2 regions of the Propionivibrio pelophilus DSM 12018 genome follow, and region 2 is predicted to be linked to the other one. Evidence: predicted binding sites of a transcription regulator. Region 2 holds the regulator's gene; the other holds the start of a gene.
The links. Region 2 encodes HrcA, which represses chaperone genes, less so after heat shock. Its sites were predicted from a motif close to TNTTAGCACTCNNNGNCNNNGAGTGCTAANA; they were not measured.
Positions count from the first base shown of each region.

Region 1: groES (co-chaperone GroES) is a predicted target of HrcA. The motif match lies at 8,971-9,001, and genes of this name have one in related genera.

Region 1 covers NZ_JCANUT010000005.1:78,281-94,195, forward strand. Annotated here, with positions in the region: gene BO74_RS04360 (bifunctional diguanylate cyclase/phosphodiesterase) at 1-3,755, shown strand, start outside; gene BO74_RS04365 (DMT family transporter) at 3,760-4,647, opposite strand; gene dacB (D-alanyl-D-alanine carboxypeptidase/D-alanyl-D-alanine endopeptidase) at 4,644-6,032, opposite strand; gene BO74_RS04375 (hypothetical protein) at 6,086-6,361, opposite strand; gene BO74_RS04380 (DUF134 domain-containing protein) at 6,474-6,809, shown strand; gene BO74_RS04385 (NifB/NifX family molybdenum-iron cluster-binding protein) at 6,852-7,739, shown strand; gene BO74_RS04390 (SDR family NAD(P)-dependent oxidoreductase) at 7,787-8,563, shown strand; RNA gene ssrA (transfer-messenger RNA) at 8,584-8,922, opposite strand; gene groES (co-chaperone GroES) at 9,086-9,376, shown strand; gene groL (chaperonin GroEL) at 9,440-11,092, shown strand; tRNA gene BO74_RS04410 (tRNA-Phe) at 11,229-11,304, shown strand; gene BO74_RS04415 (helix-turn-helix domain-containing protein) at 11,710-11,958, opposite strand; gene BO74_RS04420 (hypothetical protein) at 12,097-12,519, shown strand; gene BO74_RS04425 (hypothetical protein) at 12,523-13,011, opposite strand; gene BO74_RS04430 (hypothetical protein) at 13,027-13,794, opposite strand; gene BO74_RS04435 (hypothetical protein) at 13,872-14,423, opposite strand; gene BO74_RS04440 (hypothetical protein) at 14,451-14,873, opposite strand; gene BO74_RS04445 (hypothetical protein) at 15,105-15,578, shown strand; gene BO74_RS04450 (hypothetical protein) at 15,797-15,915, opposite strand, start outside.
Region 2 covers NZ_JCANUT010000007.1:48,078-63,992, forward strand. Annotated here, with positions in the region: gene recN (DNA repair protein RecN) at 1-730, opposite strand, end outside; gene BO74_RS05525 (NAD kinase) at 734-1,660, opposite strand; gene hrcA (heat-inducible transcriptional repressor HrcA) at 1,767-2,795, shown strand; gene hemH (ferrochelatase) at 2,795-3,802, shown strand; gene BO74_RS05540 (SPM autocatalytic domain-containing protein) at 3,886-4,947, shown strand; gene recQ (DNA helicase RecQ) at 4,949-6,814, opposite strand; gene BO74_RS05550 (protein kinase domain-containing protein) at 6,926-8,260, opposite strand; gene grpE (nucleotide exchange factor GrpE) at 8,402-8,947, shown strand; gene dnaK (molecular chaperone DnaK) at 9,066-11,021, shown strand; gene dnaJ (molecular chaperone DnaJ) at 11,101-12,240, shown strand; gene cysS (cysteine--tRNA ligase) at 12,332-13,714, opposite strand; gene BO74_RS05575 (YybH family protein) at 13,834-14,940, shown strand; gene BO74_RS05580 (L,D-transpeptidase family protein) at 14,910-15,915, shown strand, end outside.

The sequences.
Region 1 (15,915 bases), on a different contig from region 2:
CGGTGCCGCTGGCCGGTGTCCTGGTGATGCGTATCCATTCCCCGCAGGTCGAGCGTGAAGCACTGTCGGATCTCGAGGCAATCGCCGATCTGAAGGTTGCCCAGATTCGCCACTGGCTCGACGAGCAGGCCGGCAGTAATGGTCGTGCCAAGGCGCCAACAGGGGAAATTCAGGAGCCTCCGGGGGGCCTGCTGGGGCCCGAGAGAGAAGCGCTGGAGAACCTGACGCGTTGGCCGACCGCCAGTGCTTCGGGCGAGGTTCTCCTGTTGCGTTACGAGGGCGACCGTGCCGTGTTCCTCAAGCCGCCACGCTTCGACGACCGCGATGCCGACGCGAGCCTGTTCGCCCGCGATTCGGCGAAGCGGAGCCCCGAAGGATGGAGCGTGCGCGGGAGCGATGCGCGGGGCGAGGTGATCCTCATGGTGTTGCGGCCGATTGCCGGGAGCGGCTGGTACCTTGCCGCGAAGATCGACCGGGGCGAGGTCGTGGCCCCGCTGCGTGACCTGGCGTCCTGGGTGGGAGTAATCACCTTCCTGGGCATTGCCGTCGTCGGCGCCGTCATGCTCGCCTTCTGGCGTCAGCATGCGCACGCTCAGCGGCTGGAACTGTTCGCGCATTCGAATCGCCTGATGCAGCAGTTCTACGACTTGCCGTTCATCGGTATTTCGATGACCTTGCCCGAGAGTAAACGCTGGATTCGCTGCAACGACCGGTTCTGCGAGATTCTCGGCTATCCGCGCGAGGAGCTGCTGGCGCTGTCATGGATGGATCTGACGCACCCCGAGGACATGGCGCTCAGCGAGATCGAGAATGAGCGCGTCCTGCGCGGCGAGTCGGACGGTTTCGCCATGGACAAGCGCTTCGTGCGCAAGGACGGCGCGGTGGTTCATACCCGCGTCGAAGTGCGTTGCGTGCGCCGGGGCGACGGCTCGCCGGATTACCTGCTGGCGATGCTGGAAGATATTACCGAGCGCAAGGTGGCCGAGAAGCGGATCGAGCGACTGACCCGGACCTATGCAGCGTTGAGCGAATGCAACCAGTCGATCGTGCGCTGCCGCGACGAGGATGAACTGCTGCCGCGGGTGTGCCGGATTGCGGTGGAACTCGGTGGGATGAAAACTGCGTGGATTGGCATGCTCGACCCCGAGTCAAGGCTGATTCGTCCGGTTGCCCGCTATGGCGAGAGTTCCGAATTGCTTGACGGGGTGCAGGTGTCTTCCGATGTGGCGAGCCTCTACGGTAGTGGCGCAACCGGCACGGCCATCCGCGAGAACCGCCCGGTCTGGATCGGCGATTTCCAGCATGATCCGATGACGGCGCCGTGGCACGACCTGGGCCGCAAGGCCGGCTGGGTGGAATCCTGCGCGTTGCCGCTCGAGCGCGAGGGCGAGGTGGTCGGCGCGTTCATGCTGTATTCCGGGGACGTCGCGGCGTTCGATGACGACCAGCGCAAGCTGCTCGTGGAAATGGCCACCGACATCGGTTTTGCGATGACCACCTTCGCCCGTGAGCGGGCGCGCCAGCGCGCGGAGGCGAGCCTCGACCGCCTGACGCACATGTACGCCGCGCTCAGCGAATGCAACCAGGCGATCGTCCGCTGCTCGAGTGAGGACGAGCTGTTTCCACAGGTCTGCCGGTTTGCCGTGCAGCACGGCGGCATGAAAATGGCTTGGGTCGGCCGCTTTGATCCACAGACGCTGTGTGTCGAACCGGTCGCCAGTTTCGGCGAAGGCACGGATTTTCTGGAGGGCTTGCGGATCTCCATGGATTTGCAGCAGAGCCCGCTGGCGCACGGTGTGACCGCTTCTGCGGTGCGGGAGCGCAAACCGTTCTGGATCCAGGATTATTCAAACGATTATCGTACGGCGCCGTGGCACGAGCATGCCGTTCGCGCAGGGTGGGGCGGCGTTGCGGCCTTGCCGCTGACGCGCGGCGACGTGGTGTACGGTGCGCTCACGCTCTATGCCGGCGATGTCGACGCGTTCGATGAAGATCTCCTCAAGCTGATGGCGGAAATGGCCCTCGACATCAGCTTCGCCCTCGATCTGTTCGCCCGCGCCGCAGAGCGGCGGTACATGGAGGAACAATTGCGGCTGAGTGCCCAGGTCTTCGAGCAGGGGGGCGAAGGCATCATGATCACCGATGCGCATGGCAAGGTGGTGCGGGTTAACCGTGCCTTTGAAGTGATTACCGGCTACCGCCAGGACGAGGTGACCGGACGGAATCCGCGTTTCCTGTCCTCCGGGCGGCACGACCGCGAGTTCTACCGGACGATGTGGAACGTCATCAACAGCGATGGCTTCTGGCAGGGGGAGGTCTGGAACCGGCGCAAGGACGGCGACATCTATCCGGAATACCTGTCGGTCAGCCGGGTCGTCGACGCCGCCGGCCAGGTGACCCATTTCATCGGCACCTTCAACGACATCTCCGAGAGCAAGGCCAGCCAGGAACACATCCAGCGGCTGGCGCACTACGATTCGCTGACCGGCTTGCCCAACCGGGCACTGCTGGCGGACCGGGTCGCATTGGCTCTGAGCGGCATGGAACGCAACGGCGAACAACTGGCGTTGATCTTCCTCGATCTCGACCGCTTCAAGAACGTCAACGATTCGCTTGGCCACCGTGTTGGCGACGAGTTGCTGATCCAGGTAGCAGGGCGCCTGAAGGACCTGCTGCGCGAGGAGGATACCGTCTCCCGGCTCGGCGGCGACGAGTTCATTCTCGTGCTCCCCGGCGCGGATGCCGACGGTGCTGCCCACGTGGCGGGCAAGGTGCTCAAGACGCTCTCGGCACCGTACCGCATCGAACAGTACGAACTGGCGATCACCCCGTCGATGGGCATCGCCATGTATCCCGCCGACGGCGTGACCTACGAGACGTTGTCGCAGTGCGCCGACACGGCGATGTATCGCGCCAAACAAAGCGGCCGCCAGACCTTCCGCTTCTTCACGCGGGAGATGCAGGAACGCTCCGATCGTCTCTTGCGGCTGGAAAACGCCTTGCGCCGTTCGCTGGAATTCGATCAGTTGCACCTCCACTTCCAGCCGCAGATTTGCCTGCTCAGCGGCCGTGTGATCGGCGTGGAAGCACTCCTGCGCTGGCGGCATCCTGAACTCGGCGATGTCGCGCCAGCCGATTTCATTCCTGTCGCCGAGGACTGCGGGATGATCCTGCCGATCGGCGAATGGGTACTGCGTTCCGCCGCCCGCCAGTTGCGCGCGTGGCTTGACCGGGGCCTGCCGCCGATGGTGATGGCGGTCAATCTCTCGGCCGTCCAGTTCCGCCAGCCCAACCTGTCGCAGATCGTCGCGCAGATCGTTGCTGAAAGCGGTTTGTCGCCCGATCTGCTCGAGCTCGAACTGACCGAAGGTGTGGCGATGGAGAACCCGCTGGAGGCGATCGCGGTCATGGGCGACCTGCACGCGCGCGGGTTGCGCATGTCGATCGACGATTTCGGGACCGGCTACTCGTCGCTGAATTACCTCAAGCGCTTCAAGGTCTACAAGCTGAAGATCGACCAGTCCTTCGTGCGCGACATTTCGCGCGACCCCGAAGACGAGGCGATCGTCGGCGCGATCATCGGCCTGGCGCGGAGTCTCGGCCTGCAGACGATTGCCGAAGGGGTGGAGACGGCCGAGCAGTCCGCCTTCCTGAAAGCCAAGGGGTGCGACGAAGCGCAAGGCTACCTGTACAGCCGGCCGATGCCGGCGGAGGCCTTCGAACGATTCGTGCGGACGACGGAAGAGGCTCGTTGAAACGCTACCGGTTTCTGTCCTGCAGGTGCTGGCGCGTGGCGATGTACAGGCCGGCGGCGATCAGGATGGCGATGCCGGTCAGCGACCAGTGGTCCGGGAAGTTGCCGAACACGAGGTAGCCGGCCAGGGTGATCCATACCAGTTGCGTGTAGCTGAACGGCGCCAGGCGCGACGCCGGTGCCAGTTCGTAGGCCCGGATCAGGATCAGGTGGCCGACCCCGCCGATCATCCCGGCGACGGCCAGCATGGCGAGGTGAGCAAGATCCTGTGGTGGCACCCAGGCCAGCGGGAGCGTGAACACCAGGGTGAGCATGCCGACGATGCCGGGATAGAAGATCAGCGCGTACGGGTTCTCGCGGCCGGCAAAATGGCGCGTCAGCACCTGGTACGAGGCGAACAGCGTGGCGGTGCCGAGCGGCAGCAGGGACGCCCAGCTGAAGACGCCACTGCCGGGGCGGATGATGATCAGCACGCCGACGAAGCCGGCGAGGATCGCCAGCCAGCGCGACAACTCCACCTTCTCCTTGAGGAACATGACGGCGAGCAGCGTGACGACCAATGGCGAGACGAACTGGATGGCCGTCGCCTCGGCCAGGGGCATGTGCTTGATCGCGGTGACGAAGAGCAGCGATGCGCCGACCAGGAGCAACCCGCGCAGAATCTGGAGCAGCGGGCGCTGCGTGCGGGCGAACGCCAGTCCGTGGCGCGGAGCCACGGCCGCCACGACCAGCAAGGTGTGAAACAGGTAGCGCGCCAGCAACACGTTGGTGACCGGATAGAAGCGGGTCAGGTATTTCGAAAGTGTGTCCATCACGGTGAACAGGATCACCGCGATCGAAATCAGCACCATCCCGCGCAGGGCGCTCGGCGAGGAAGGCGGCGTGGCGGTCATGGCTTCGGGGTGTCCTGTTCCCCGGCCAGCCATTCGAGCAGGGCGTCCATCGCCGGCTTGCCGAAGCGCGCCCGCGGGCCGTTGATCATGAAGACGACGATCCAGCGCTTGCCGGCGTTGTCCAGCACGTAGCCGGCGAGGGCGCGGACGTTGTCGAGGTAGCCGGTTTTCAGGTGCGCGCGGCCGTTCGCCGCGCCGTTGAGCAGCCGCTTCTTCAGCGTTCCATCGACGCCGGCCAGCGGCAGCGAGGCGACCAGCTCGGGCATCACCGGACTCTGCCAGGCGGCCTGCAGCAGGCGGGCGAGATTCTCCGCCGAGATGCGCTCCTTGCGCGACAGCCCCGAGCCGTTGTCGAGGACCAGTTCCGGCATCTCCAGGTCCTTCCCGCGCAGCCAGTCACGAACGCGCCGGGTGGCACCTTCCGGCGTGGCCGGCCGTGCCGGATCGAGGCTCAGGAAGACCTGGCGGGCCATCACGTTGTTGCTGTACTTGTTGATTTCGCGCACGATGTCGGCAAGCGGTGGCGATTCGTGCGTGGCCAGTCGTTGCGCGCCCGGCGGTGTCGGTCCGGCGCGTACCTGCCCGCCGAGGGTGCCGCCCATTTCGCGCCACAAGGTGCGGAAGAGGCGTTCCACCTGCAGATCGGCGGGCCACGGCGAAAGATTCAGCGCCTTCTCGCCACAGGCAGCGGCATAGTCGCCGCGCAGCACGATCGTTTCCCCGGTGATCTCGAGTTTCAACCTTTCCCGCCAGTCGCCGCAGGCGCCGGCGGCGAGTTGCAGGCGGTTGTCGAGCCGGCGTTCCGTGCCGGGTGTTTCGCTGATGACCTCCACCGCGCCGCGTTCGGCGCGTAACAGGAAGCGCAGGCTCTTGAGATTGACCAGCAAGGCATCCGGGCCGACGTTGTACGGGCGCAGCGGCTCGTTGTCGAATTCGGCCGGGTCGTGTGGCGGCAGGGCGAACGCCGTCCGGTCGAGAACCAGGTCGCCGCGGATGTCGCTGACGCCGCGGGCGCGGAGCTGGCGCAGGAACAGCCAGAATTGTTCGAGTGCGAGGCGCGGGTCGCCACTGCCGCGCAGATAGAGATTGCCGTTGATCCGGCCGTCCCGCGGTGGCGAATCGGCCAGCGCCTCGGTGGTCCAGCTATGCGCCGGGCCGAGAATCTCGAAGGCAGCGTACGTGGTGAGTAACTTCATCGCCGACGCCGGGTTCATCGGCTGGTTGCCGTTGAGGCTCAGAAGCGATTCGCTGGCGTCGACCGCGCGCACGATGATGGCGGTGTCCGCGAGTGGAATCTCGGCCGTCTTGAGCGCATGCACGACCGGGGCGGGGAGGTCGGCGGCGAGAAGGTGGGATGCCGCCAGCAGCGCGGCGAAAAACGCCATCCAGGGCGGGCTTGCCCGGCGGGAGGCGGCACTCCAGTGATTCGTCATGGCTGTCAGAACAGGCCGGAAACGACCAGTCGCGCGCGTTCCCGGAGCTTGTTCAGCCCGCGCAGTGCTTCCTGCGTGGCGCCGTGGATCTCTCCGTGTTCAAGGAAGCGGTCGAGTGTTTCCGCAAGCGGGTGCTGACTTTCGGTCCAGAGGTCGCGAAAGGCGAGTTCGGTGATGCGTTCGCAGGCGAGTTTACCGGCCCGCAGACGGACGAAGACGACCGTTTGTCCATCCCGCCGGATGACCACGGCGGTTTCGTTTTGAGCATTGTTGACGACCATGGCCGGCATCCTACCAGTTTTGTTCCGCTTCGCCGGTCTCTTTTGGGCATATGCCAGTATGTGTGGTAGTCTTGCGGTCTCGTAATCACCACTGCCTGTCAGGAGCCTTAACATGGCGAGACCGATGAAGTGCCGACGCGTCGAATGTGACGTGCCCGTACGCTATTTCAAGCCGCAGGGCGTACCGATGTGTGCGCTCGAGGAAGTCGAACTGGCCATCGACGAAGTCGAGGCGATGCGCCTGACCGACATCGAGGATCTGTATCAGGCCGATGCCGCCGAACGCATGGGCGTGTCGCGCCAGACGCTGGGCAACATCATCGCCCGCGCGCACAAGAAGGTCGCGATGGCGCTCCTGCAGGGCAAGGCGTTGCGCATCTGCGGTGAGGTTCCCGCGGAAAGAATGGTGACAGCCGATACGCGCGAGGCGCTGACGGCGGCCGAGTAATCACTGAAGTTGAATAGCTGGAAATAGACAGAAGGACGAATCATGAAAATCTGCGTACCCGTCAGGGTTCCCAACGGTCTCGAATCGTGCATCGAGCCCCATTTGCCGAACGCCGAACATCTTCTCTTCTTCGATACGGAAACACGCGCGATCGAACATCTCGCTTTGCGCGAGTATCAGGCGGCTGGCGAAGAACCGCCGCGCTTCGATGCAGTCCTGTGCGGCAGTGTCGATGCTGCGACGAAAGAGGCGCTGGTCGAAAAGGGCATTCTGGCCTTCGGCACCGAGGCGCTGACCGCCGGCGAGGCGATCGCCGAGTTCGAGGAAGCCAATCCTGTCGGTCAGCAAGGCGGCTGCGGTGGAGGTGGCTGCTGCGGTGGCCACGGTCATGACGAAGAGCAAGCCCACGCCCATGAAGGCGGCGGCTGTTGCGGCGGTGGTGAGAAGAAGGAAGGCGGCTGTGGCGGCGGCGGTGGTTGCGGCGGCCACGGTCATGGTCATGACCATGAACACGCTAATGGTGAGGGCGGACATGGCGGCGGTTGTGGCTGCGGCGGCCAGGATCGCCACCAGGACGCGATTGCCAAAAAGATGAAGGCCGACGCGCTGCGCATTGCCGTCAGCAGCCAGAATCGCCGGACGGTGACCGACCATGCCGGTCGCTGCCGCAAGTTCTGGGTCTACGAGATTCGCCAGAACAAGGTCGATAACAAAACGCTGCGCGAATTGTCAATGGAGCAAACCCTGCACTCGGCGCAACTGGGCGACGAGCATCCGCTCGACGACGTACATGTGCTGATCACCGCCGGGATGAGTCCGTATCTCTTCCAGCGTCTCCAGCGTGGCGGCATCAAGCCCTTCGTGACCGATGAGGCCGATCCCGACAAGGCGGTGCAGATGTTGCTCGACAAGGTCGCCGCCGTCAGCTGATCGCGTTCATTCGGGTGTAAGATTTTTCCCTTTGCGGAGGGAAAAGCATGTTCGATGATCTGAAAGGCAAGCGGGTCCTCGTGACCGGGGCTTCGCAGGGCATCGGCCTGGCGGCGGCGCTGGCGTTTGCCCGCCAGGGCGCACGGGTGGGAATCACCTCGCGTTCGCTCGACGACAACGCGTTGCGCGCCATCTCGCATCTCAATGCCATCGGCGCCGACGTCGAGCACTTTCCCGGCGATCTGAGCCAGACGCAGGCGTGCGAGGATCTCGTCGACCGTTTCGTCGCCCGTTTCGGCGGCATCGACGTCCTCGTCAATAACGCCGGAGGGCTCGTCGGCCGCAAGCCGTTGCCCGAAATCGACGACGAGTTCTTCTCCCACGTCATCGACCTGAACGGCCGCTCGGCGCTGATGGTCACCAAGTACGCGTTGCCGTACCTGATTGCCTCGGCCAAGGGGAGCGGTGCCACAACCTCGGTCGTCCTCGTCGGCTCGATTGCCGGCTACACCGGCGGCGGCCCCGGCGCCTCGCTGTATGCGGCGTCGAAAGCCTGGCTGCATGCCGTGCAGAAGAACTGGGTCAGCGCCCACACGCGGGACGGTGTGCGCTTCAACGTGGTGGCGCCGGGAACCGTCGATACCGCGTTCCACGCCGACAAGAACGAAGCGGCCCGCGCCGGCATCAACGCGACCATTCCGATGGGGCGTTTCGCCACCTCGGAAGAAATGGCGCCGACCTTCCTGTTCCTCGCCTCGCACGCGTGCAGCGGCTACATCACCGGTCAGGTCATTAACGTCAATGGTGGGCAGTACATGCCCTGAACTTCAACGAGGGCTGGAAATGACGACGGGGACCGAAGTCCCCGCCGGCTTTTCTTTGGTGACAAGGCTCAAGCAGCCTCGGCATTGGCCTTAAGCGGCCATTGCGAAACGCTCATCGTTGGCGTTTATGGATTTGCGCGGATTACGTCCGTCGCCTCTCGGGTTGCCTGCTCACCTTCGTCCGCCCTGTCGAAACCAATACACCCCCACCCAAACCTACTCAAAATCACCGGCTGAATACGCTTGGGTGGAGGTGGCGGGAGTCGAACCCGCGTCCAGAACGCCTCCAGATTGCCGGAATTACAACCATGGGCCAAGTATGAGGGCAGAGGGTGGTTTTTTCAAGGCCGTGCGAGCGATAAAAAAATGCCTTCCCGGCTCTTGAAAAACGCCAGGGCCGTCCCTATTATTGGCACTCGTCTCATATGAGTGCTAATAATTCGACGCATCGGCGCTGCCGGTTGGCGAAAAAATTATTGGTGGGTTGTTAAAAAACTTGTGCTTTAACCAAGGAGAAAATGCATGAAAATCCGTCCTTTGCATGATCGCGTGATCGTCAAGCGCCTCGAAGAGGAACGCAAGACCGCTTCCGGCATCGTCATCCCCGACGCCGCCGCCGAGAAACCCGATCAGGGCCAGATCCTCGCTGTCGGCCCCGGCAAGCGCGACGAGAATGGCAAGCACGTGGCTCTGGACGTCAAGGTCGGCGACCGCATCCTGTTCGGCAAGTACGCCGGCCAGTCCGTCAAGGTGGACGGCGAGGAACTGCTGGTCATGCGCGAAGAAGACATCATGGGTGTTGTCGAGGCCTGAGCCTCCAGCGCTGGCAAGTCGTAACACGCTTCAATCCACAACAGAATTCTCAGGAGTAATTCAATGGCAGCTAAAGACGTTAAGTTTGGCGATTCCGCACGTACCCGCATGGTTGAAGGCGTCAACATCCTCGCCGACGCCGTCAAGGTCACCCTCGGCCCGAAAGGTCGCAATGTCGTTCTCGAGCGCTCCTTCGGCGCCCCGACAGTGACCAAGGACGGTGTTTCCGTCGCCAAGGAAATCGAACTCAAGGACAAGTTCGCCAACATGGGCGCGCAGATGGTCAAGGAAGTCGCTTCCAAGACCTCTGATATCGCCGGTGACGGTACCACCACCGCAACCGTTCTGGCCCAGTCCATCGTCCGCGAAGGCATGAAGTTCGTCGCCGCCGGCATGAACCCGATGGATCTCAAGCGCGGCATCGACAAGGCCGTCGCCGCCACCGTCGAAGCGCTGAAGGCCCTCTCCAAGCCCTGCTCGACCAACAAGGAAATCGCCCAGGTCGGCTCGATCTCTGCCAACTCCGACTCCTCGATCGGCGACATCATCGCCCAGGCTATGGAAAAGGTCGGCAAGGAAGGCGTCATCACGGTTGAAGACGGCAAGTCGCTGAACAACGAACTCGAAGTCGTCGAAGGCATGCAGTTCGACCGCGGCTACCTGTCGCCCTACTTCATCAACAACCCGGACAAGCAGATCGCCATCCTGGAAAACCCGTATGTCCTGCTCTTCGACAAGAAGATCTCGAACATCCGTGACCTGCTGCCGGTGCTCGAGCAAGTCGCCAAGGCTGGCCGTCCGCTGTTGATCATCGCTGAAGACGTCGAAGGCGAAGCGCTGGCGACCCTGGTGGTCAACAACATCCGCGGCATCCTCAAGACCTGCGCCGTCAAGGCCCCGGGCTTCGGCGATCGCCGCAAGGCCATGCTCGAAGACATCGCCATCCTGACCGGTGGCCAGGTCATCGCCGAAGAAGTTGGCCTGACCCTCGAAAAAGCCACGCTGGAAGAACTCGGCCAGGCCAAGCGCATCGAAATCGGCAAGGAAAACACCACGATCATCGACGGCGCCGGTGTTGCCACCAACATCGAAGCGCGCGTCAAGCAGATCCGCGCCCAGATCGAAGAGTCGACCTCCGACTACGACAAGGAAAAGCTGCAAGAGCGCGTCGCCAAACTGGCCGGCGGTGTTGCGCTGATCAAGGTTGGTGCTGCGACCGAAGTTGAAATGAAAGAGAAGAAGGCCCGTGTCGAAGACGCGCTGCACGCCACCCGTGCCGCTGTTGAGGAAGGGATTGTTCCTGGCGGTGGTGTCGCGCTGCTGCGTGCTCGCGCTCAGCTTGGCTCCCTCAAGGGCGACAACCACGACCAGGATGCCGGCGTCAAGATCGTCCTGCGCGCCATGGAGCAGCCGCTGCGTGAAATCGTCGCCAATGCTGGTGATGAGCCTTCCGTCGTCGTCAATGCCGTGGTTAATGGCAAGGGCAACTACGGCTTCAACGCCGCTTCGGGTGAATACGGTGACATGGTCGAAATGGGCGTTCTCGACCCGACCAAGGTGACCCGCACCGCGCTGCAGAACGCTGCATCGATCGCCAGCCTGATGCTGACCACCGACTGCATGGTCGCCGAACTCGCCGAAGACAAGCCGGCGGCCGGTGGTATGCCGGGCGGCATGGGCGGTATGGGCGGTATGGGCGGTATGGACATGATGTAATTCCTGCCGGACCATTTCGTTCCGACAACCCCGCGAGGAAGTCCCTTCGCGGGGTTTTTTGCATCTGTAGCAGCGAAAAAATACCGTTCAAAATTTTGACGAATTGGAAACGTCTCGCTATAATGCGCAGCTCTTCGGCCAGTTAGCTCAGTTGGTAGAGCAGCGGATTGAAAATCCGCGTGTCCGTGGTTCGATTCCGCGACTGGCCACCATAAGATTCAAGCACTTAGCCTCGGATACCCTCCGGGGCTTTTTGCTTTCTAGGGTTCGTGTCAGCACATACTCAGCAGCGAGGGTGACTGCTGGCACTGGTTCTGCCGAGAGGCATCGGTGAAAACTGGTGCTGATTTGCCGTTTGCGCCTCCGAAAGCATAACCACACAACGCCCGCGCAGGCCGCGCAGTACCCGCGCCAATACCAGTGCGGCACCCTTACCCCGATCAGCGCCTACGCCGCCCATAGTGCCGCCCCATTCGCCAAGACTGCATAGGCGACGTTCGATTAGTCCTCAATACACTTGCCTTGATGATGTTCAACGCGGCACACGCGACGATTTAGCAGTGTTGCTGTTCCCGCTGCGGTCAGTTGCGTGCTGTGACTTCCTGCCGTGACGAGCTTTATCTCGTCTTTCGGAAGTATTCCTTCTCTGTCTCCCGGACCAAATCCGCAGCCGGCACGCCAAGTGCTTGACCTATGCCAATCACGGTTGTGATGGTGGGCTGTCTGATGCCTCGCTCAAGTCGGGACACAAAGGTTCTGTCAACGCCTGACAAAAAGGCAAGCTCCTCTTGGGAGATGTTCTTTTCCGACCGATGGCGTCTCAGAACCTCCCCGAAGATCAACCCTATGTTCGCCGCCTTTTCCATGGGTTGATGTTGTTTTCAATGTGGCCTATAGTCCACGGCCTATAGGCACGTCTGATAATTGGAGCGTTGGAGGAATTAGCCGACTGCATCCGTGAATCAGCCGGTTTGGAACGACCAGCGAGGCAAGAACTGCAAACAATGGGTGGCGACAAAGGAAACTCTTACCGCAACTCAATGACCGGCAACGCCGGTTTGAACTACGCTGCGTGGCAACTATCGAGGCGGGGCTGGCACGTTATGCCGACGATCCGCAACGCTCGGGGATCGGATTTAATCGTTACCGATGCCGATGAGTCCCTTTTTTTCGGCGTTCAATCAAAGGCGCTAACCAAGCGCAGTGCTGTTCCGCTGGGCAAATCCATTGACACGCTGCGTTCGGAATGGTGGGTCATTACCGTGTACGCAAATTCTGACAGTCCGGTCTGTTTCATCCTGCGCCTACAAGAGGTGCAGCAACTTGCCTCGCAGGATGCGAACGGAGGTGCCTACTGGCTGAACCCTCCCGCATACGACCGAGACGAATTTCGAGACGCATGGCACCGAATGGACGCAGTGCCATAGCCATCACTGCCCCTTGCGTCTTGCTAGTTCAGCCTCCACCAACTCAAGCAAGTTGGGCGGCGGCGTGACATAAACAGGCTGTGGCTTCGGTGCGACGGTCAGCCCGTGCAACTCGCTCAACGCGATAAGCGCCTGCACCCGCGCCTTGTCGTCTTTATTGTGGGCGGGGTCGGACAGTTGATGCAGACAGAAGCTAATCCAGTTCTTCATGTGTTCCTGCTTCTGCTGCTCGGTCGGCTGGATGCATGCCCAGACGGTGGCGAAGTAGTGTTCGCGTCCGCGCCATGCTCCGCGCCGAATGACTGCTCGCATGTCAGCAACGGTATCAAGTACGCGCTGCCACACGTCAGCAGGCGATTCAAATGGCTGACCGACGACCACAGTATCCCGGCCTTCAAAGAAGATCGCGTATCGCTCGGCGGGTGTGGTGCGCTCGTTGTCGAATACGACGCGCAGGCGGTTGTCTCGGTCGGTGTGGGTAATGATGCTCATGTGTTTGCTCTCCTTTTATGGCGTGGGCAGTGCGGGCGGGACATACCAACCATCCACAGTGTCAATTACGAGGTACTTCACGCCCAGCTTGCGGAACACATCTTTCACGGTACGCATCTCGTCCGGGGTCGGTTCTTCCGGGCACTCGCTGCGCTCGCCCCATTTCGCGTAGAGGTTCCTTCTCGCGGCTGGTGTTACGCTCGGGTCTTCCGCTTTACGCATCAGATAGTCCAGAAGCTGCATCTCGCTCATGTCCAGCCTGCCTAAGTCGTAGGGCTTCTTCTCGTCGGTAGTAAGGGTCACGTCCTGCTGGAAGCGGCTTGGCGCATCTAGGCCGGTGAGCTTGGCGCGTCGTTCCATGACACGCACTGCCGCAGCTATTGAGGCGAGGCGAGCCACTTTGTCCTCTGCAATGCAGGTGCGGGGCAGTCCGGTGTCAGGGTCTTTAACAATCTCGCCGTCACGGTCGATAACGGGAATCTGAATGATCTTGCCGTTGTGCAGCAGCGGGGTGAAGCTGCGGAGTACGTTCATCGCCTCCGCGTACAGCGAATCGAGGCGGGCTAGTTCCAGATCAAGGAGCTGCTCCGCTGGTTCCTTTGTCATGTCGCGCAGGGCGCGGGTAATGATGTCATGCACGCTGTCAGCGCGGATACCGAGGCGGTCGCCAATCGCTTGAAGGGTGTGGCCGTCGAGTCTCAACCTCAAAACTTCGGCGCGTCGTTCGGCCTGCTTAATGCTGGTGGATGAGGTGATGGCCTTCGGGCCGCGTCCTGTTTTCATGCTGTCCTCTCGGTGTTGAATGAGAGGCACTGAATGCGGTCATTGACCACATTGGTTACGCCTGATGATGATGCGAATTACATAAACACGCTGATTCGGGAGAACTCGCGGGACAGGCCAGCGATACGCGCTTTGGAGTTGCCCAGCGACTCAATGACGCGATGCACCTGATCGGTGTTGTCCAGCGTCGAGAAGCTTTCCGGGCTTGTGCCTGCTTGTTTTGCTAGATATTGCGCTTCACGCCACTTATCAAAATCAGCGGTCAGTGCATCAACGGCGGCAGACAGAGCGGCAGCAAAGGGTTCTAGCCCGCCGAACTTCTCCACAGACTGAGCTAGCAGTGCGTCAGCGTTCTTTTTCAAGCGGGCGGCATGGGTAGCACGCTGCACCTCAGCGGCGTCGTTTATCTGGCTGATAAGTGCGTCGCGCTGCACTTCCAGCCGCTGGAGGACTCGCGTTGCTTTTTCCATCTCCGTTTCCAGCTTGTCGGCGGTCTTGTCGTCGCCCTTGGTTGCGGCGGTAGTCCAGTCGGCATTCCGCAGGATTTGGGCAGTGGTTGCTTCGTCGAGTTGCAGGATGACAGCTTGCAGGGCGTCGTTCAGTTTCGCGGTATCAGGAGGGGTGCTCATTTGGATGGTTCCTTTGTGGTTGGTGATTTACTTGCGATGCTGGTTGCTGGCGTTCAACTGCGCCTCGAATGCAGCTTTGCGTCGAGCGCCGTCATTACCGCCATTGAAGGCGTGCGCCTTCTGGTCAAGCTCTGCGCCGACAATCGCGTTGGGCAGGGATTCTTTGAATTTCTCAAGGTCAGCGGCTTCACCCGCTGTCATCTGAGAGGGGCGGGACGGTTGCCCGCTGGTCTGGTCTTCACGATACTGATTGGACTTCACTGTTGATGCTCCTTGGTTGAGAAGGTGAGTTAATGCGTCTTGGCGGGTGTATCCCGCCCCAAGACTCTGTCTGACCTGCTCCACCGCTTGGAGAAGGTCTTTGTTTAGGGTGAATTCGACGCGAGCGCCGCCGTCCTGTTTCAGTCGGTCGCGGAATGCTTGCTGATTCCTGGCGTTGTCGGTTGGCAAAACGGGCCTCTTCTCGGCTGGTGTGTTGTAGTGAATGCAGCTTATGGCAAATTACCGGTAATAGCTTGACGGAAACCACTACATCTAGTAGCAATAGATCATCAAGCTACTAGCGGTAGTGGTCTGCGGCCTGCGAGCCATGCCCAATCGACGCACCTTGCATCAGTGCTTTTCGTTTGGGCATCTATGATGTATGGTATGAGTCTCAACCATACATACCATGCACGACCTATGACGACCACACCAAGACCCAGACCCGGCTCGCTCCCGCTTCCGAAGTACGACACGCCACCCGCTGCGCCCGAACAACCTGCGCCCATCCCGCCTTGGTATGGAGGTGACCGTGATGCGTTCGACGCGGATTTGAAGCGGCGCGAGAAGAATGAAACATTTTCGGCTTTGCAGAAGGCACGAGCGAAGGCCGAAGAACTGACGGGTGCCGTTCGTGACGCGGCTTTTGACCATTGGGTAAATCGCTGCGTGTTCAATTCGGAAACCCCTGACGAATGGACGCAGGCAAGCACGCTATATGAGAACTACATCTCCCATGCTCGGCGCTTTGGCGAGAATCGCGCCCAGCGGTCGCAGTCGGTGCTGGCGCTGGCGACTCAGACACAATGGGGACGGATGATGGCGACGCTGTACCCCAAGACGCGCCGGAGTGCCGGATGGTTTTATCCGCTCAAACTCAAGCGTGGCGCGTAGCTGGCACAAGTGAGCCGATTTGAGCGATAGGCTGACACATGGCTGACTAAATTGAGTCGCGGATGTGTTGGCTGAATAAATCCAATCGCTTACAGGTCGGGATGGCGGGATATGTAATACGCGGTTCGGTGGTTTGCGGACAACGCGCTGTAGGCGATCAAAGCGCGGTGCCGGTGCTTGGGTATTGGCAACACCGGCGCCGCTGCCTGTGCCGCCAGCTACAGCCGCCCCATGCCCGACGCTGCCCCGGCGCGTTTCAGTTTCTTCTGCAAGCTCCAGACGGCTTCCCGAATGTCGGGCTTGTCAGTATCGACAATCTCGACCGATGGAAAGCTCG
Region 2 (15,915 bases):
ATGTTTCGCAAGCTGCTTCGTCTTCCGACAAGAGCGCCAGCGAATAACGCGCCCCGTCGACCAGGCTTGCCGCATGCGCCAGCCGCTTGTGCTCGACGTTCAGGCTAGTCCATTCCTCCGCGGAGAAACCGAGCGACTCCAGTTCGCGAACCTGCCATTCGAGTTGCTCACGCTCGCGCAGCAGTGCATCGGCGCCCTGTGAGGCGGTCTCCAGCATCTCCCGCACTGAGCGCCAAGCGCGCCAGGAGTCGGCTACCTGCCCGACCAGTTCGCCCAGTTGTGCGTGGGAATCCAGCAATTGCCGTTGTTCCTCGGGCCGCAAGAGCGATTGATGGGCATGCTGACCATGAATATCGACCAGCCGCTCGGCCACTTCGCGCACCTGCAGGAGCGTTACCGGCGAACCGTTGAGATAGGCGCGGGAGCGGCCGTTGGCGTCGAGCACCCGACGCAACAACAGACCATCGCCGACCTCCAGATCATTCTCGCGAAGCCATGCTTCGGCGGAAGAGGCATCGTCCAGAGCGAATTCGGCACACACCTCGGCGCGCTCGCACCCGGCGCGGATCAGCCCGCTGTCGGCGCGCTCGCCAAGAACGAAGGCCAGCGCATCGACGAGAATCGACTTGCCCGCCCCCGTCTCGCCGGTGAGAGTCCCGAATCCGGCAGCGAAATCGAGTTCCAGCCGGTCGACCAGAACGAAATCGCGAATCGTCAGGCGCAGCAGCATGATTCAGTACGGAATGGGTTGCCGGCTCCAGTGCAGCTTTTCGCGCAGCATGGCGAAATAACTGTAACCGGGCGGATGGAGCAAACGCACGGAAAATTCCGAGCGCCGGATGCGTACCGTATCGGCAGGCTTCAGATCGAACGTCACTTGGCCGTCGAAGTGCACCCGCGAATCGTCGGCCCGCACGATGCGGATCTCGACCACGTTGCGATCACCGACCAGTACCGGCCGGTTGGTGAGGGAATGCGGACACAAGGGCACCAGCACGATACCGGTGACCTGCGGATGCAGGATCGGGCCATTGGCCGACAACGAATAGGCGGTCGAACCGGTCGGCGTCGAAACGATCAGGCCGTCGGAACGCAGGTTGTACAGAAACTCGCCATCCACGACCAGATCGAAATCGATCAGACGGCCTATGGCTCCCTTGTCGACAACCACCTCGTTGAGCGCCAGGTTGGAGGCGATCACTTGCCCGTCGCGCACGATCTCGCCCGACAGCAGCATCCGGCTCTCGGGGGAAAACCGCCCGGCCAGCAGGTCGTCGATGCAGGTCAGCATGTCGGTACGTGCGATATCGGTCATGAACCCCAGGCGGCCCTGATTCACGCCAACCAGCGGGACGCGATATTGCGCCAGATGCCGCGCCGCATTGAGCATCGTCCCGTCGCCGCCGAGCACGATCGCCAGATCGGCCCGCTCCCCGATGGCCGCATAATCGCAGCGCTGCCAGTGGCGAGCCGTGTGCTCCTCTTCGGAAATATTTGCCGTCGCCTCTTCGACCAGAACCACAATTCTGCGCTCATGCAGGCTTTTCGCCAGCAGCGACAATGATTCCGCAATCTCACGGCTCTGGTATTTCCCGATCAGCGCAATCGTTTTCGGCGAAAACTTGCGGTCGTCAGGATGGGAAGAAGGTGCGCCATTCATGGGATCGAATTAAACCACAAAATCTTTTGCCGCCATCCCGAAGAAAATACGAATCAGATGAGTCCGGACTGTAAAGGTCACCGGTTAATTTTGTAGAATCCACCCCATGCTCGATGACCGCTCCAAAACCCTGCTCAAGACGCTGATCGAACGCTATATCGCGGAAGGCCAGCCGGTCGGCTCGCGCGCGCTGTCGAAATACTCCGGGCTCGACCTCTCGGCAGCGACGGTGCGCAACGTGATGGCCGACCTGGAAGATCTCGGCTATATCGCCAGCCCGCACACTTCGGCAGGCCGCGTACCGACACCACGCGGGTATCGCTTTTTCGTGGATAGCCTGCTTACCGTGCAACCGCTGGAAAGCGACAAGATTCATGCCATCGAGGACAAGCTGCATCCCTCACAACCGAAGGAACTGATCAGCAGTGCCTCGCGCCTGCTTTCCGGGCTTACCCATTTTGCCGGCATCGTCCTCACGCCTCGGCGCAAGTCGCAACGCATCCGGCAAATGGAGTTCGTAAGCCTGTCGGAGATGCGCATCCTGCTGATCCTGGTCACCGACGACGGCGACGTGCAGAACCGCATCCTGTTCACCGAGCGTCCCTATTCGGCATCGGAACTGGCGATCGCCACCAACCACCTGAACCAATACTTCGCCGGTCACGATTTCGATCAAATCCGCACCCGGGTGAAGGAAGACGTTCTCAGGCTTCGCGGCGACCTGCAGAACCTGATGGCGGCCGCACTGACCGCCGGTGACGAGGCGATGCGCGCCTCCGACGATCACTACGTGATTTCCGGCGAGCGCAACCTGCTGGAAGTCGAAGAGCTGTCGTCGAACATGAAGCGCCTGCGCGAGTTGTTCGACCTGTTCGAGCAACGTACGGCACTCATGCAACTCCTCGACGTTTCGCAACGCGCCGACGGCATCCAGATCTACATCGGTAACGAATCGGGCCTGGCACCGCTCGACGAATGCAGCGTGATCGCCGCCCCCTACGAAGTCGATGGACAAATCGTCGGCTCGGTCGGCGTCATCGGTCCGACCCGGATGGCCTACGAGCGGGTCATCCCGATCGTCGACATCACCGCCCGGCTGCTGTCCTCGGCACTGACCTACCAGGCAAAATCGTGATGCAACCCGCTTCCGGAACGGACAAGACCGCCGTCCTGCTGATCAACCTCGGGACGCCGGACGAACCGACGGCCCCGGCTGTCCGCCGCTATTTGCGGGAATTCCTCTCCGACCCGCGGGTCGTCGAGCTTCCCCGCATCCTGTGGTGGCCGATCCTCAACGGGATCATCCTGGCTACCCGGCCGAAAAAATCCGCGGAAAAGTACGCTGCCATCTGGACCGCCGAAGGCTCGCCGCTGAAAACCCATACGGAAAGGCAAACCAGATTGCTACGCGGCTTCCTCGGCCAATCGGGTTGTACCGTTCACGTTGATTACGCCATGCGCTATGGCCAGCCGTCGATTCCGAAGACGCTTGAGCGACTGACCGCCGAGGGATTCTCGCGCATCCTGCTGCTGCCGCTGTATCCGCAATACTCCGCGAGCACCACCGCCACGGCCTTCGACAGCGCCTTCGCCTGGGCCCGAACGATGCGAAACCAGCCGGAACTGCGCACGGTGCGCAGTTTTCCCGCCGATCCCGGCTACATCGAAGCCCTCGCCACAAGCGTCCGGCACTACTGGATGACGAACGGACACCCGGGCGACTCGTACCGGCTGCTCATGAGCTTCCACGGCATCCCGGTCAAATCGGTCAAGCAGGGCGACCCATATCGGGACGAATGTCTGACCACCGGCCGCCTGCTGGCCGAAGCGCTGAACCTCGACGAGAGCCGCGCCACCGTCTGCTTCCAGTCTCGCTTCGGTCCGGCGCAATGGTTGCAGCCGTACACTTCGGCCGTGCTTGAGGATCTCGGCCGCAAGGGCGTCCAACGTGTCGACGTCCTCTGCCCCGGCTTCCCAGCCGACTGCCTGGAGACGCTGGAGGAAATCGCCATGGAGGGGAAATCGACCTTCCTGACGGCTGGCGGCAAGGAGTACTGCTACATCCCGTGCCTGAACGAACGCGACGACTGGATTGCCGCGCTCAAGGATATCGCCCTGAAAAACCTCCAAGGCTGGTATTGAGCCGCTGAACCCTGGACTCAAGAAATACCCCACGCGATCCGTTAAGCCTTTACACGGTTTAACCGCGCTCGCGGGGAGTCATCATGATTGTCACCAGCTCATCGCTGCAACTGGAATCCAGCCACAGCCTGCAAATTCACCAGGAAACCTCGGAATCGCTGCGCTTCTGGGTGGGCAACCAGCGGCCGAATTTCGAGGGCCGGGGGAATACGCTGGCAGCGCTGGAAAACGCAGCGGAAAAGGTGATGATCTCGGATGCAGCCCGGGCCGCCCAGGCGAGTGAAAGTTCGTGTATCGAAGACTCACTCGATGCCGCCGAGAACGACCCGGCACTGAATCTGATCCGCCTGCTTGTGTCAAAGCTCACCGGCACGGATATCAGACTGTTCGACGCGGGCGATCTGCACTCGAATGCGTCGCCCCCCGCTTCCCCCTCCAACGCACAGGCATCACCAGCGGCCGAACGAGCGGGATTCGGCCTCGAATACGACTATCACGCCTCCTATACGGAGACAGAACAGACCTCCTTCGCCGCGAGTGGAACGGTCAAGACCGGCGACGGACGTGAAATCAGCTTCAACCTTTCGCTCCAGATGGCCCGCAGCTATCTCGCGCAGACCGACATCAGCCTCCGCCTCGGCGATGCCCGTCAGACCCGCGACCCCCTGGTGATCAACTTTTCGGGAACCGCCGCGCAACTGACCGACCGCCGTTTCGCCTTCGACCTCAACGCCGACGGCAACACCGACGAGCAGATCAACTTCGTCACCGGCGGCAGCGGCTTCCTCGCCTTCGATCGCAACGGCGACAGCGTGATCAACGATGGATCAGAGCTGTTCGGCGCGAAAACCGGCGACGGCTTCGCCGAACTGGCAGCCCTCGACACCGATCAAAACGGCTGGATCGACGAAAACGACGCGGCCTACGAGCAATTGTCGGTATGGACCCGGGACGGCGAAGGAAATGACGCACTGCGCTCACTCCAGCAAACGGATGTGGGCGCCATCAGCCTGGCTCGCGTCGCCACACCTTTCGCAATCAAGGATGCCGGCAACGCTCTGATGGGACAGGTTCAGACGACCGGCATCTACCTGAAGGAAAGTGGCGGGGTCGGCAGTATCCAGCAAGTGGATCTGACGGTATAAATCAGTTGTTCAGCACCCTCAGGATCTCGCGCCCGTAGGCTTCCAGCTTTTTCGCGCCAACGCCACCGATTTCAGCCAGCGAATCGAGCGAATCGGGCATTTCCCGAGCCATTTCAGCCAGGGTCGCGTCGTGGAAGACGACGTAGGCGGGCAAATTGTGCTCGCGGGCGATTCCAGCCCTCCAGGCCTTGAGCGCCTCGAAGCGCGCCAGCTCCTCGTCGTCCATCGAGAGCGTATTCGCCTTGCGCCGGGTGAGTGATGCGCCACGTCCCGCCTTGGCGGGCGGCTTGGCCGCATGGCGCAGGCGCAGGGAGACTTCGCCGCGCAAAACCGGCCGCGCACTCTCGGTCAGTTCCAGCGTGCTGAACTCGCCCTCGACGCGCAAATGCCCGAGCGCGATCAACTGGCGCAGGACGGCACGCCATTGCGCTTCGGCCAGATCCGCGCCAACGCCGAAGGTACTCAAGCGGTCGTGCCCGTATTGCGCCACCTTGTCGGTCCGCTTGCCGCGCAGCACATCGATCAGATGAACAACGCCGAAACGCTGTCCGCCGCCCTGATGGAAGCGATAAACGCAGGACAGCGCCTTGCGCGCCGCTTCGGTGGCGTCCCAGGTCTCCGGCGGATGCAGGCAGTTGTCGCAGACATTCTGCTCGGCGACGCACGGCGCGCTTTCCTCGCCAAAGTAGCCGAGCAGCCGCACCCGCCGGCAATCGTGCGCCTCGGCCAAGGCCAGCAAGGCGTCGAGCTTGCCGCGCTGGCTGCGCTTGAACGCCTCCTCGGCCGGGCTCTCGTCGATCATCCGGCGCTGATTGACCACGTCGGCCAGCCCGTAGGCCATCCAGGCGTCCGCCGGCAGACCGTCGCGTCCGGCCCGGCCGGTTTCCTGGTAATAGCTTTCGATGTTCTTCGGCAGGTCGAGATGTGCGACGAAGCGCACATCGGGCTTGTCGATGCCCATGCCGAAAGCGATCGTCGCGACCATCACGATCCCCTCCTCGCGCAGGAAGCGATCCTGATTTTCACGCCGCGACTCCGCCGCCATCCCGGCGTGGTAAGGCAACGCCGGAATTCCCTCGGCGGCCAGCCAGGCCGCCGTCTCCTCGACCTTTTTCCGCGACAGGCAATAGACGATGCCGGCATCACCCGCATGCTCCTCGCGAAGGAAACGCAGCAGTTGCCGGCGCGCGTCGCTCTTTTCCACGACCATGTAGCGGATGTTCGGCCGGTCGAAGCTGCTGACGAAGACCCGGGCTTCGTCCAGACTCAGGCGTTCGATGATGTCGATGCGCGTCAAGGCGTCGGCCGTCGCCGTCAGGGCGATGCGCGGCACGCCGGGGTAACGCTCGTGCAGGACATTGAGCGCCAGATAGTCCTCGCGGAAATCGTGCCCCCATTGACTGACGCAATGCGCCTCGTCGATGGCGAACAGGCTGAGCAGCCCGCGCTCCTGCAGCGAATCGAGTTGCGCCAGCATGCGCGGCGTCGTCAGCCGTTCCGGCGCCACGTACAGCATGACCAGACGGCCGCTCATCATTTCACGCTCGATGCGCTGCACCTCATCGAAGGTCAGGCTCGAATTGAGGAAGGCGGCATGCACGCCGGCTTCTTCCAGCGCGCCGACCTGGTCGTGCATCAGGGCGATCAGCGGGCTGACTACCACCGCCACACCGTGCCCGGCGCGATGCCTGGCGATGGCCGGAATCTGGTAGCACAGGCTCTTGCCGCCGCCGGTCGGCATCAGCACCAGCGCGTCGCCGCCGCCGGTCAGATGCGCAACGATCTCCGCCTGCGCACCACGAAAGGCGGAATAACCAAAAACGGAGTGAAGTATTTCGGCGGGCGAAACGGGAGCGAGGGTTTCCACGAAAACCGGACAGGCGAGCGAAAACGCGCGATGGTAAACCAATTCCGTTGCTGTGCCGAACATTGCCCCCGAATCACGGCAGGCCCCTGCACGACACGAGGCCGGACAGGCTTACGGCGGAGCAAGCTCCAGATCGCACGCCAGGCCGCGCCCCTGCACGGCCGGAAGTCCGGCTTTGGCCAAGGCCTTGTCGGCAACACGCAGACGTTCGAGCACCGTGGCCAGGAGCGTACTGCGAAAGCGCTCGAGAAGCTCCTCCGAAGCAAGGTCGAGCGCCGCGCTGTTGATCTCCAGGAACAGGGTCGGCTCCAGCGTCACCACCGAAGCCGCGCGCTTGTTATCGCTTGGATGCAGGTAGGCCATTTCGCCAACCACTTCCCCGGCGCCGAGCCGGCAGAGGGACTTGCCCTCGATGGAAACTTCCACGAACCCTGTCACGATGAATCCGAAGATGCGGTTGCTGTCCCCCTCACGGATCAGTGCGACTTTCTCGGCCACCTCGCGCCAGACGCTGATCCGCAAGACTTCCCACAGTTCGATTTCTTCGAAGTCCTTGAAAAATTCCATCTGCCGCAACATCTCGAAATGCCGGTCATCCTGCTGCGTGTCGTTCTCGTCATAGATCTGGTAACGCACCGTCGACAGATCCTTGGCGAACTCGGCGCCGTTGCGGTAACGGTTGTACAGATCCTTTTCCAGCGCCTTCTTCAGGATCGGATCGAGACCGGCGGGGAGATTCGGATTGAGATCGCACACCGACGGCGTGTCCATGTTGACGATCTTGTAGATCAACGCACCGTGATTCGCCGCCCGGAAAGGCAACCGTCCGGTGAGCAGCTGAAAAAGCACGACGCCGAGCGAGTAAAGGTCCGTCTTCTGGTTGAGCGGATAGTTTTTGACCTGCTCCGGCGACATGTAGGCCGGCGAGCCGACGCCCATGATGAACGTCGAATCACGGTTCATGTCCTTGTGCAGGTTCAGCGCGAGGCCGAAATCGGTGATCTTCGGGTTGTCCTCGGCGTCGATCAGGATGTTCGCCGGCTTGATGTCACGATGCACCACCCCCTGGCGGAACGCATGGTCGAGCGCCAGGCAGCACTTGAAGATGATCCCGATGGCCCGGTGCATCGGCAACAGGCGGTTGATCGCGCAAAACTGGTCCAGCACCTTGCCTTCGACATACTCCATGACGATGTAGGCCTGATCGTCTTCAACGACCGCGTCGTAGATCTTGACGATGTTCGGGTGATCGAGACGTCGTCCGACCGCCCCTTCAATCTGGAACAGCTTGCGCAAGCGCCGCGACATCACGGCGTTATCGCCGCCAAAGCGGATCAGCTTGACCGCGACCTCGCGTCCGCTGTCCGGATCGCGCGCCAGGTAGACGACCGCCGTCGCACCTTTGCCCAATACACGAATGGTTTCGTACTTGCCGATCTTTTCCATGCCGCAACCGATAGTTAAGGCCACTCAAACAACCGAGACGCGAAAGGATAACCCACGCAAAAAAAACCGACAGTTAAAAAAGCACTTGAAAACCCGAACACCGCCCCAAGCTAGGCGAAGTTTTTCGGGAGATAGCCAACCATGCAAGAGCTTGAAAAAGATACGAACCCTCAACCAGCCGCGAACAGTCCGGCTGAAAACGCAGAAACCCCGGCGGTCGATAGCACGCCGAGCCTCGAAGAAATGCTTCGCCAGGCAGAACTGAAGGTCGCCGAACATCACGACGCCTGGCTGCGCGCCAAGGCCGAAACCGAGAACGTCCGCCGCCGCGCGCAGGACGACATCGCCAAGGCATCGAAGTTTGCCATCGAGCGTTTCGCCGGCGAACTGATCGCGGTCAAGGACAGCCTGGAAGCCGGGCTGGCGGCCGAAAACCCGAGCATCGAGAGCCTGAGGTCCGGTACCGAACTGACCCTCAAGCAACTGGTGGCCGCGTTCGAGAAATCGGCATTGAAGGAGATCAACCCTGCCGGCGAGCCGTTCAACCCGAACTTCCATCAGGCGATCAGCATGATCGAGTCCGAACAGGAGGCCAACACGGTCGTCACCGTGCTGCAAAAAGGCTACCTCATCGCCGACCGGGTCCTGCGCCCCGCGCTGGTGATCGTGGCCAAACCGAAGGCTTGAAAACCCTCCCCATACCCCCAAATAGACGACAACTACCGATTAATAGCGGGGAATTCGGTGGTGGGCGAACGAAGCTCGTCACATCTCACCCCCGATTCCTCAACTGAAAGGAACTGAAATGGGCAAAATCATCGGCATCGACCTCGGCACAACCAACTCCTGCGTCGCCATCATGGAAGGCGGCAAGCCGAAGGTCATCGAAAACTCGGAAGGCGCACGTACCACCCCGTCGATCGTCGCCTACACCAACGACGGCGAAATCCTCTGCGGCGCCCCGGCCAAGCGCCAGGCAGTCACCAACCCACAGAACACGCTATTCGCCGTCAAGCGCCTGATCGGCCGCCGCTTTGAAGAGAAGGAAGTGCAGAAGGACATCTCGCTGATGCCCTTCAAGATCCTCAAGGCCGACAACGGTGACGCCTGGGTCGAGGCGCGCGGCAACAAGATCGCCCCGCCGCAGGTTTCCGCCGAAGTCCTGCGCAAGATGAAGAAGACCGCCGAAGACTATCTCGGCGAGGAAGTCACCGAAGCCGTCATCACCGTCCCTGCCTACTTCAACGACAGCCAGCGTCAGGCCACCAAGGACGCCGGCCGCATCGCCGGCCTGGAAGTCAAGCGCATCATCAACGAGCCGACCGCCGCTGCCCTCGCCTTCGGCATGGACAAGAAACAGGGCGACAAGAAAATCGCCGTGTATGACCTCGGCGGTGGCACCTTCGACATTTCGATCATCGAAATCGCCGAAATCGATGGCGAGCACCAGTTCGAAGTGCTGTCGACCAACGGCGATACCTTTCTCGGCGGCGAAGACTTCGACCAGCGCCTGATCGACTACATCATCGAAGAGTTCAAGAAGGAATCCGGCGTCGACCTGAAGAAGGACGTGCTGGCCCTGCAGCGCCTGAAGGACGCGGCGGAAAAGGCCAAGATCGAACTCTCCTCGAGCCAGCAGACCGAAATCAACCTGCCGTACATCACCGCCGACGCCTCCGGCCCGAAGCACCTGGCGCTGAAGATCACCCGCGCCAAGTTCGAGTCGCTGGTCGACGAACTGGTCGAGCGCACCATTGAGCCGTGCCGCACCGCGCTCAAGGACGCCGGCTGCAAGATCGGCGACATCGACGATGTCATCCTGGTCGGCGGCCAGAGCCGGATGCCCAAGGTGCAGGAAAAGGTCAAGGAGTTCTTCGGACAGGATCCACGCAAGGACGTCAACCCCGATGAAGCCGTGGCTGTCGGCGCGGCGATCCAGGGCGGCGTGCTGCAGGGTGAAGTCAAGGACGTGCTGCTGCTCGACGTCACCCCGCTGTCGCTCGGCATCGAAACGCTGGGCAGCGTGATGACCAAGCTGATCAAGAAGAACACCACGATCCCGACCAAAGCCTCGCAGGTCTTCTCGACCGCCGAGGACAACCAGTCGGCCGTGACCATCCACGTGCTGCAAGGCGAGCGTGAAATGGCCACCGGCAACAAGAGCCTTGGCCAGTTCAACCTGTCCGACATTCCGCCGGCCCCGCGCGGCATGCCGCAGATCGAAGTCACCTTCGACATCGACGCCAACGGCATCCTGCACGTTTCTGCCAAAGACAAGGCCACCGGAAAGGAAAACAAGATCACCATCAAGGCCAACTCCGGTCTCTCCGAGGAGGAAATCCAGCAGATGGTGCAGGACGCCGAGGCCCATGCCGAGGACGACAAGAAGGCGCACGAACTGGCCGATGCCCGCAACCAGTGCGACACCATGATCCACATGGTCAAGAAGTCGCTGAACGAGTACGGCAAGGAACTCTCGGACGAGGAAAAAGGCAAGATCGAAGCGGCGATCAAGGAAGCCGAGGATTCGATCCGCGGCAACGACATCGACGAGATCAAGCAGAAGAGCGAAGCCCTCGGTACGGCCGCCCAGAAGCTCGGCGAGAAGATGTATGCCAAGCAGCAGGCCGAAGCGGGTGCGGCGGGTGACGCCGGCGGTGCTGAAGCCGGCGGTGCTGAAGCCGGAGCGGCCGGTGGCGCCAAGAAGGACGACAGCGACGTCGTGGATGCCGAGTACACTGAAGTCAAGGACAAGAAGTAAGCCTTGCCAGTCGTCGCGGGCGAGGAGCGTATAATCGCGCCCTCGCCCATTTGCTTTACCTCACCCGGCATTCCACCCCATGGCTAAACGCGATTTTTATGACGTTCTCGGCGTCAACCGTGACGCATCCGACGATGAAATAAAGAAGGCCTACCGCAAGCTGGCCATGAAGTACCACCCGGACCGCAATCCGGACAACCCCAAGGCTGAGGAACACTTCAAGGAAGCCAAGGAAGCCTACGAAATCCTTTCCGACGGGCAGAAGCGCGCCGCGTACGACCAGTACGGTCACGCCGGCGTCGATCCGCAGGCCGGCATGGGCGGCGGTTTTGGCGGCTTCGGCGGCGCGGGCGGCTTTTCCGATGCCTTTGGCGGGATCTTCGACGAGATTTTCGGCGGTGGCGGTGGTGCCCGCGGCGGACGTTCAAACGTTTATCGCGGCGCCGACCTCCGCTACAACCTCGAAATCACCCTGGAACAGGCTGCCTTCGGGACGGAAACCAAGATCCGCATCCCGACCATGGAGGTTTGCGACTCGTGCAAGGGCAGCGGCGCCAAGGCTGGCACCCAGCCGAAAACCTGTCCAACCTGCCAGGGCAGCGGTCAGGTACGGTTGCAACAGGGTTTCTTCTCGATTCAGCAAACCTGCCCGAAGTGCCACGGCACCGGCAAGTTCATCGCCGACCCCTGCGGCAGCTGCCATGGCGCCGGCCGCGTCAAGCAGCACAAGACGCTGGCAGTAAAGATCCCCGCCGGCGTCGACGAGGGCGATCGCATCCGGTTGTCGGGCGAAGGGGAGCATGGCGTCAATGGCGGCCCGTCCGGCGACCTGTACGTCCAGATTCACCTGAAGCAGCACGCTGTCTTCCAGCGTGACGGCAACGACCTGCACTGCGAAATGCCGATCAGCTTCACGACCGCAGCGCTCGGAGGAGAAATCGAGATTCCCACGCTCGACGGTGCCGCCAATCTGAAGATTCCGGGAGAAACCCAGTCGGGCAAGGTTTTCCGCCTGCGCGGCAAAGGCATCAAGGGTGTTCGCAGCCACGCGCACGGCGACCTGCTCTGCCACGTCGTCGTCGAGACGCCGGTCAACCTGACCGACCGTCAGAAGGAACTGCTCCGCGAACTGGAAGAATCCAGCAGTGTTGACGCCGAACGCCACAACCCGCGCGCCAAGTCGTGGATGGACAAGGTCAAGGAGTTCTTCGCCGGCTGAACACGGACATTCGTCGTTTTCAGCAAAGAGGCCTGACGGGGCAACCCGTCAGGCCTCTTTTTTTGAAGCAGGAAAAAAGCCAAGCCCGAGACTAAGCCCGACGCCAGGTCGTTCCCTGTGAACCATCCTCCAGCACGATCCCCGCCGCAGTCAGTTCGCTGCGGATACGGTCCGCCTCCTGGAAATTCTTCGCTTTCTTGGCAGCAACCCGCGCAGCGATCAGGGCTTCGATCGCTTCGACCGAATACGCTTCCGAATCCCCCTCGCCCGCCGGTGTCGCCTGCAGGAATTCCTGCGGGCTGCGCTTGAGCAACCCCATCAAGCCGCCCAACGCTCGCAACTGCCCGGCCAGTGCCGGTGATTTGGTGCGATTCACTTCGGCGGCCAGATCGAACAGCACCGCGCAAGCCTCCGGCGTGTTGAAATCGTCGTTCATCGCCTCGCGGAAACGAATCGCGTGCGGCTCGTTCCAATCGACTGACACATCCGCGGCCTCAACGGCCTTCAGCGCCGTATACAGCCGCGACAAGGCCTGACGCGCATCGTCGAGATGCTTGTCGGAATAGTTGAGCGGGCTTCGGTAGTGCGCACGCAGGATGAAGAAGCGAACGACCTCGGCATCGTATTTCTTCAGTACCTCGCGGATGGTGAAGAAATTACCGAGCGACTTGGACATCTTTTCGTCATCGACACGCACGAAGCCGTTGTGCATCCAGTAATTGACGAACTGGCACTTATGCGCACCTTCGGACTGGGCGATCTCGTTCTCGTGATGCGGGAACTGCAGATCCTGACCGCCGCCGTGGATGTCGAACTGCCTGCCGAGAAGATCCGAACTCATCGCCGAGCACTCGATATGCCAGCCCGGCCGCCCGTTGCCCCACGGAGACTCCCAGAACGGCTCGCCTTCCTTGGCATGCTTCCACAGCACGAAATCGAGCGGGTCCTGCTTGGCCTGATCGACATCGACCCGCTCGCCGGCGCGCAGGTCATCAAGCGACTTGCCGGACAACTTGCCGTAGCCGGGAAATTTTCGCACCGAGAAATTGACGTCGCCGTCGTCGGCCTTGTACGCCAGACCGTTCTTTTCGAGCTGGCCGATCAGGTTGAGCATCTGCGGCACGTACTCGGTCGCGCGCGGCTCGAAATCGGGCTTTTCCACGCCCAGCGCCGCCGAGTCTTCGTCCATGAAGCTGATGAAGCGGTTGGTCAGCTCGCCGATCGTCTCATTGTTTTCCAGCGCACGCTTGATGATCTTGTCGTCGATGTCGGTGATGTTACGCACGTAGGTGACATCGAAACCACTGGCACGCAGCCAGCGCTGGACCATGTCGAAGATGACCAGCACGCGGGCATGTCCCAGGTGGCAATAGTCATAGACGGTCATCCCGCACACGTACATGCGGACCTTGCCGGGTTCGATCGGGACGAACTCCTGTTTTTCCCGGGACAAGGTGTTGTAGATTTTCAGCATTTTCTGGCTCGCAAAAGAAGCTCCGCCGCGGCGCGGAGGACGAAGGAATGTTTTGGTTTCGATGCCGCTTCTTGATAGAATCAGCGGGTTTTTATCAACGCGAAAAGTATAGCATAGCGATGCCCTCGATCTTCCAGAAGCCTTTGCTGGCGCGCCTTTCAGCCTACGTCGTCGGTGTCGGGCTGTCCCTTTCGATCAGTCTTGCGGGCGCACAAACGCTCCCCGATGTCCAGCGCCTGATGAAACAGGGGCAGACTCCGCAGGCGCTCGAAAAAGTCGACGCTTATATCGCCAGCAAGCCGAAAGACGCCCAGGGCCGCTTTCTGAAGGGGCTGATCCTCACTGAAATGGGACGAACCGCCGAGGCGATCACGGTATTCACCCGGTTGTCCGAAGACTTCCCGGAACTCCCCGAGCCGTACAACAACCTCGCCGTGCTCTACGCACAGCAGAAGCAGTACGACAAGGCGCGTACGGCGCTTGAGATGGCGATTCGCACCCACCCGAGCTACGCGATCGCGCATGAGAACCTCGGCGATGTCTATGCCAAGCTGGCCAGCCAGGCTTACGACAAGGCCTTGCAACTCGACTCGTCGAACAAGGCGACCCAGGACAAGCTGTCGATGATCAAGGATCTGATCAGCGTGGCGCCCGCTGCAAAATCAGCCGCGGCCACCCCGAAGGCCGAAGGCGAACCGAAAAAACCGGTCGCACCCACCTCCCCCCCGGCACCTGCCACTAAAAATGAAACGACAGCACCGCCCCCGACAGCGGCCGTAGTCGCCCCCGTGGCAACGGTGAACAAACCTGACGAAAAACCGCTGCAAGCAGCGCCCGCAAAGCCTGCCGAAACGAAGACCGTCGATTCCGGGGCGCAATCCGCGGCCATTGAAGACGAGATCGCGAAGGTTGTGGAGAATTGGGCCAACGCCTGGTCGCGCAAGGACGTCAAGACCTACTTGTCCTTCTACGCCAAGGATTTCCAGCCCCCCAGAGGAATGTCGCGCAAGGACTGGGAAGCAGAACGCCGGCAGCGAATCGACAAGCCGGGAAAACTGCAGGTCGATGTGGAGAACATCAAGGTCACGATCTCAGGCAATACTGCAACCGTGCGCTTTCACCAGAATTACACATCCGCATCCCTCAAGTCGTCGACCGGCAAGACGCTGGTGTTTGTCCGGTCGGGTAACAACAAATGGCTGATCCAGCAGGAACGCGTGGGTTGATTCAGCGAACGGCCATAGCACTGACGCTCGTCGCTGCCTGCCTTCCTGCGCCGCTGGCGTCGGCGCTGTCGAACAGCCGCACGCCGCCAGTCACCTATTCGGATTCGGGCCCGGAGGCCCAGTTGTTCAAGGTTCTCGACGAAATCGAGAACAACCGTCTGGACAACGCGTTGGCGCACACCGAGGTCTTGCTGCGCCAATACCCGAATTTCCGTCTCGCGCATTTGATCAAGGGGGACTTGCTGCTGGCCCGCAGCATGCCACTGGCGACGTTCGGCAATGCGCAGAACGCACCGCAGCAATCGCTCAGTGATCTGCGCGAAGAGATCGTCGCCCGACTGAATGCCAATCGCGACCGCCCGGCGGCGAACGACCATGTCCCTCGCTATCTCCTGCAGATGCGCCCCGATCAGAAGCATGCCATCGTGGTCGACACACAAAAGTCGCGCCTTTACCTGTACCAGAACGACACGAGCGCCGGCGGCCGCCCGCGCTTCGTCGCGGACTATTACATCACCCAGGGCAAACTCGGCGCAGAAAAGCAGCGCGAGGGTGACAAGAAAACCCCCGTTGGCGTTTATCACGTCACATCGAGCATCGATCCGAAGAAAGTCGGCGTTTTCTACGGCACCGGCGCCTTCCCGATCAACTATCCCAATGAATGGGACAAGCGTCTGGGACGCAACGGGCACGGGATCTGGCTGCACGGCACGCCGCCGGACACCTATTCCCGGCCTCCCAAGGCGTCGGATGGCTGCGTCGTTCTCGCCAACGCGGACCTCGATGCGTTGGCGAAGAATCTGCAGATCGGACTCACCCCCGTCATCATCAGCAACTCGATCGAGTGGCTGTCGCTCGATGACTGGCGGAATGAGCGTGCTGCACTCAACAAGACGATCGAGGCATGGCGGTCCGACTGGGAAAGCGGCGATACCAACCGGTACCTGAGGCATTACTCCCGGAATTTTTCGACGG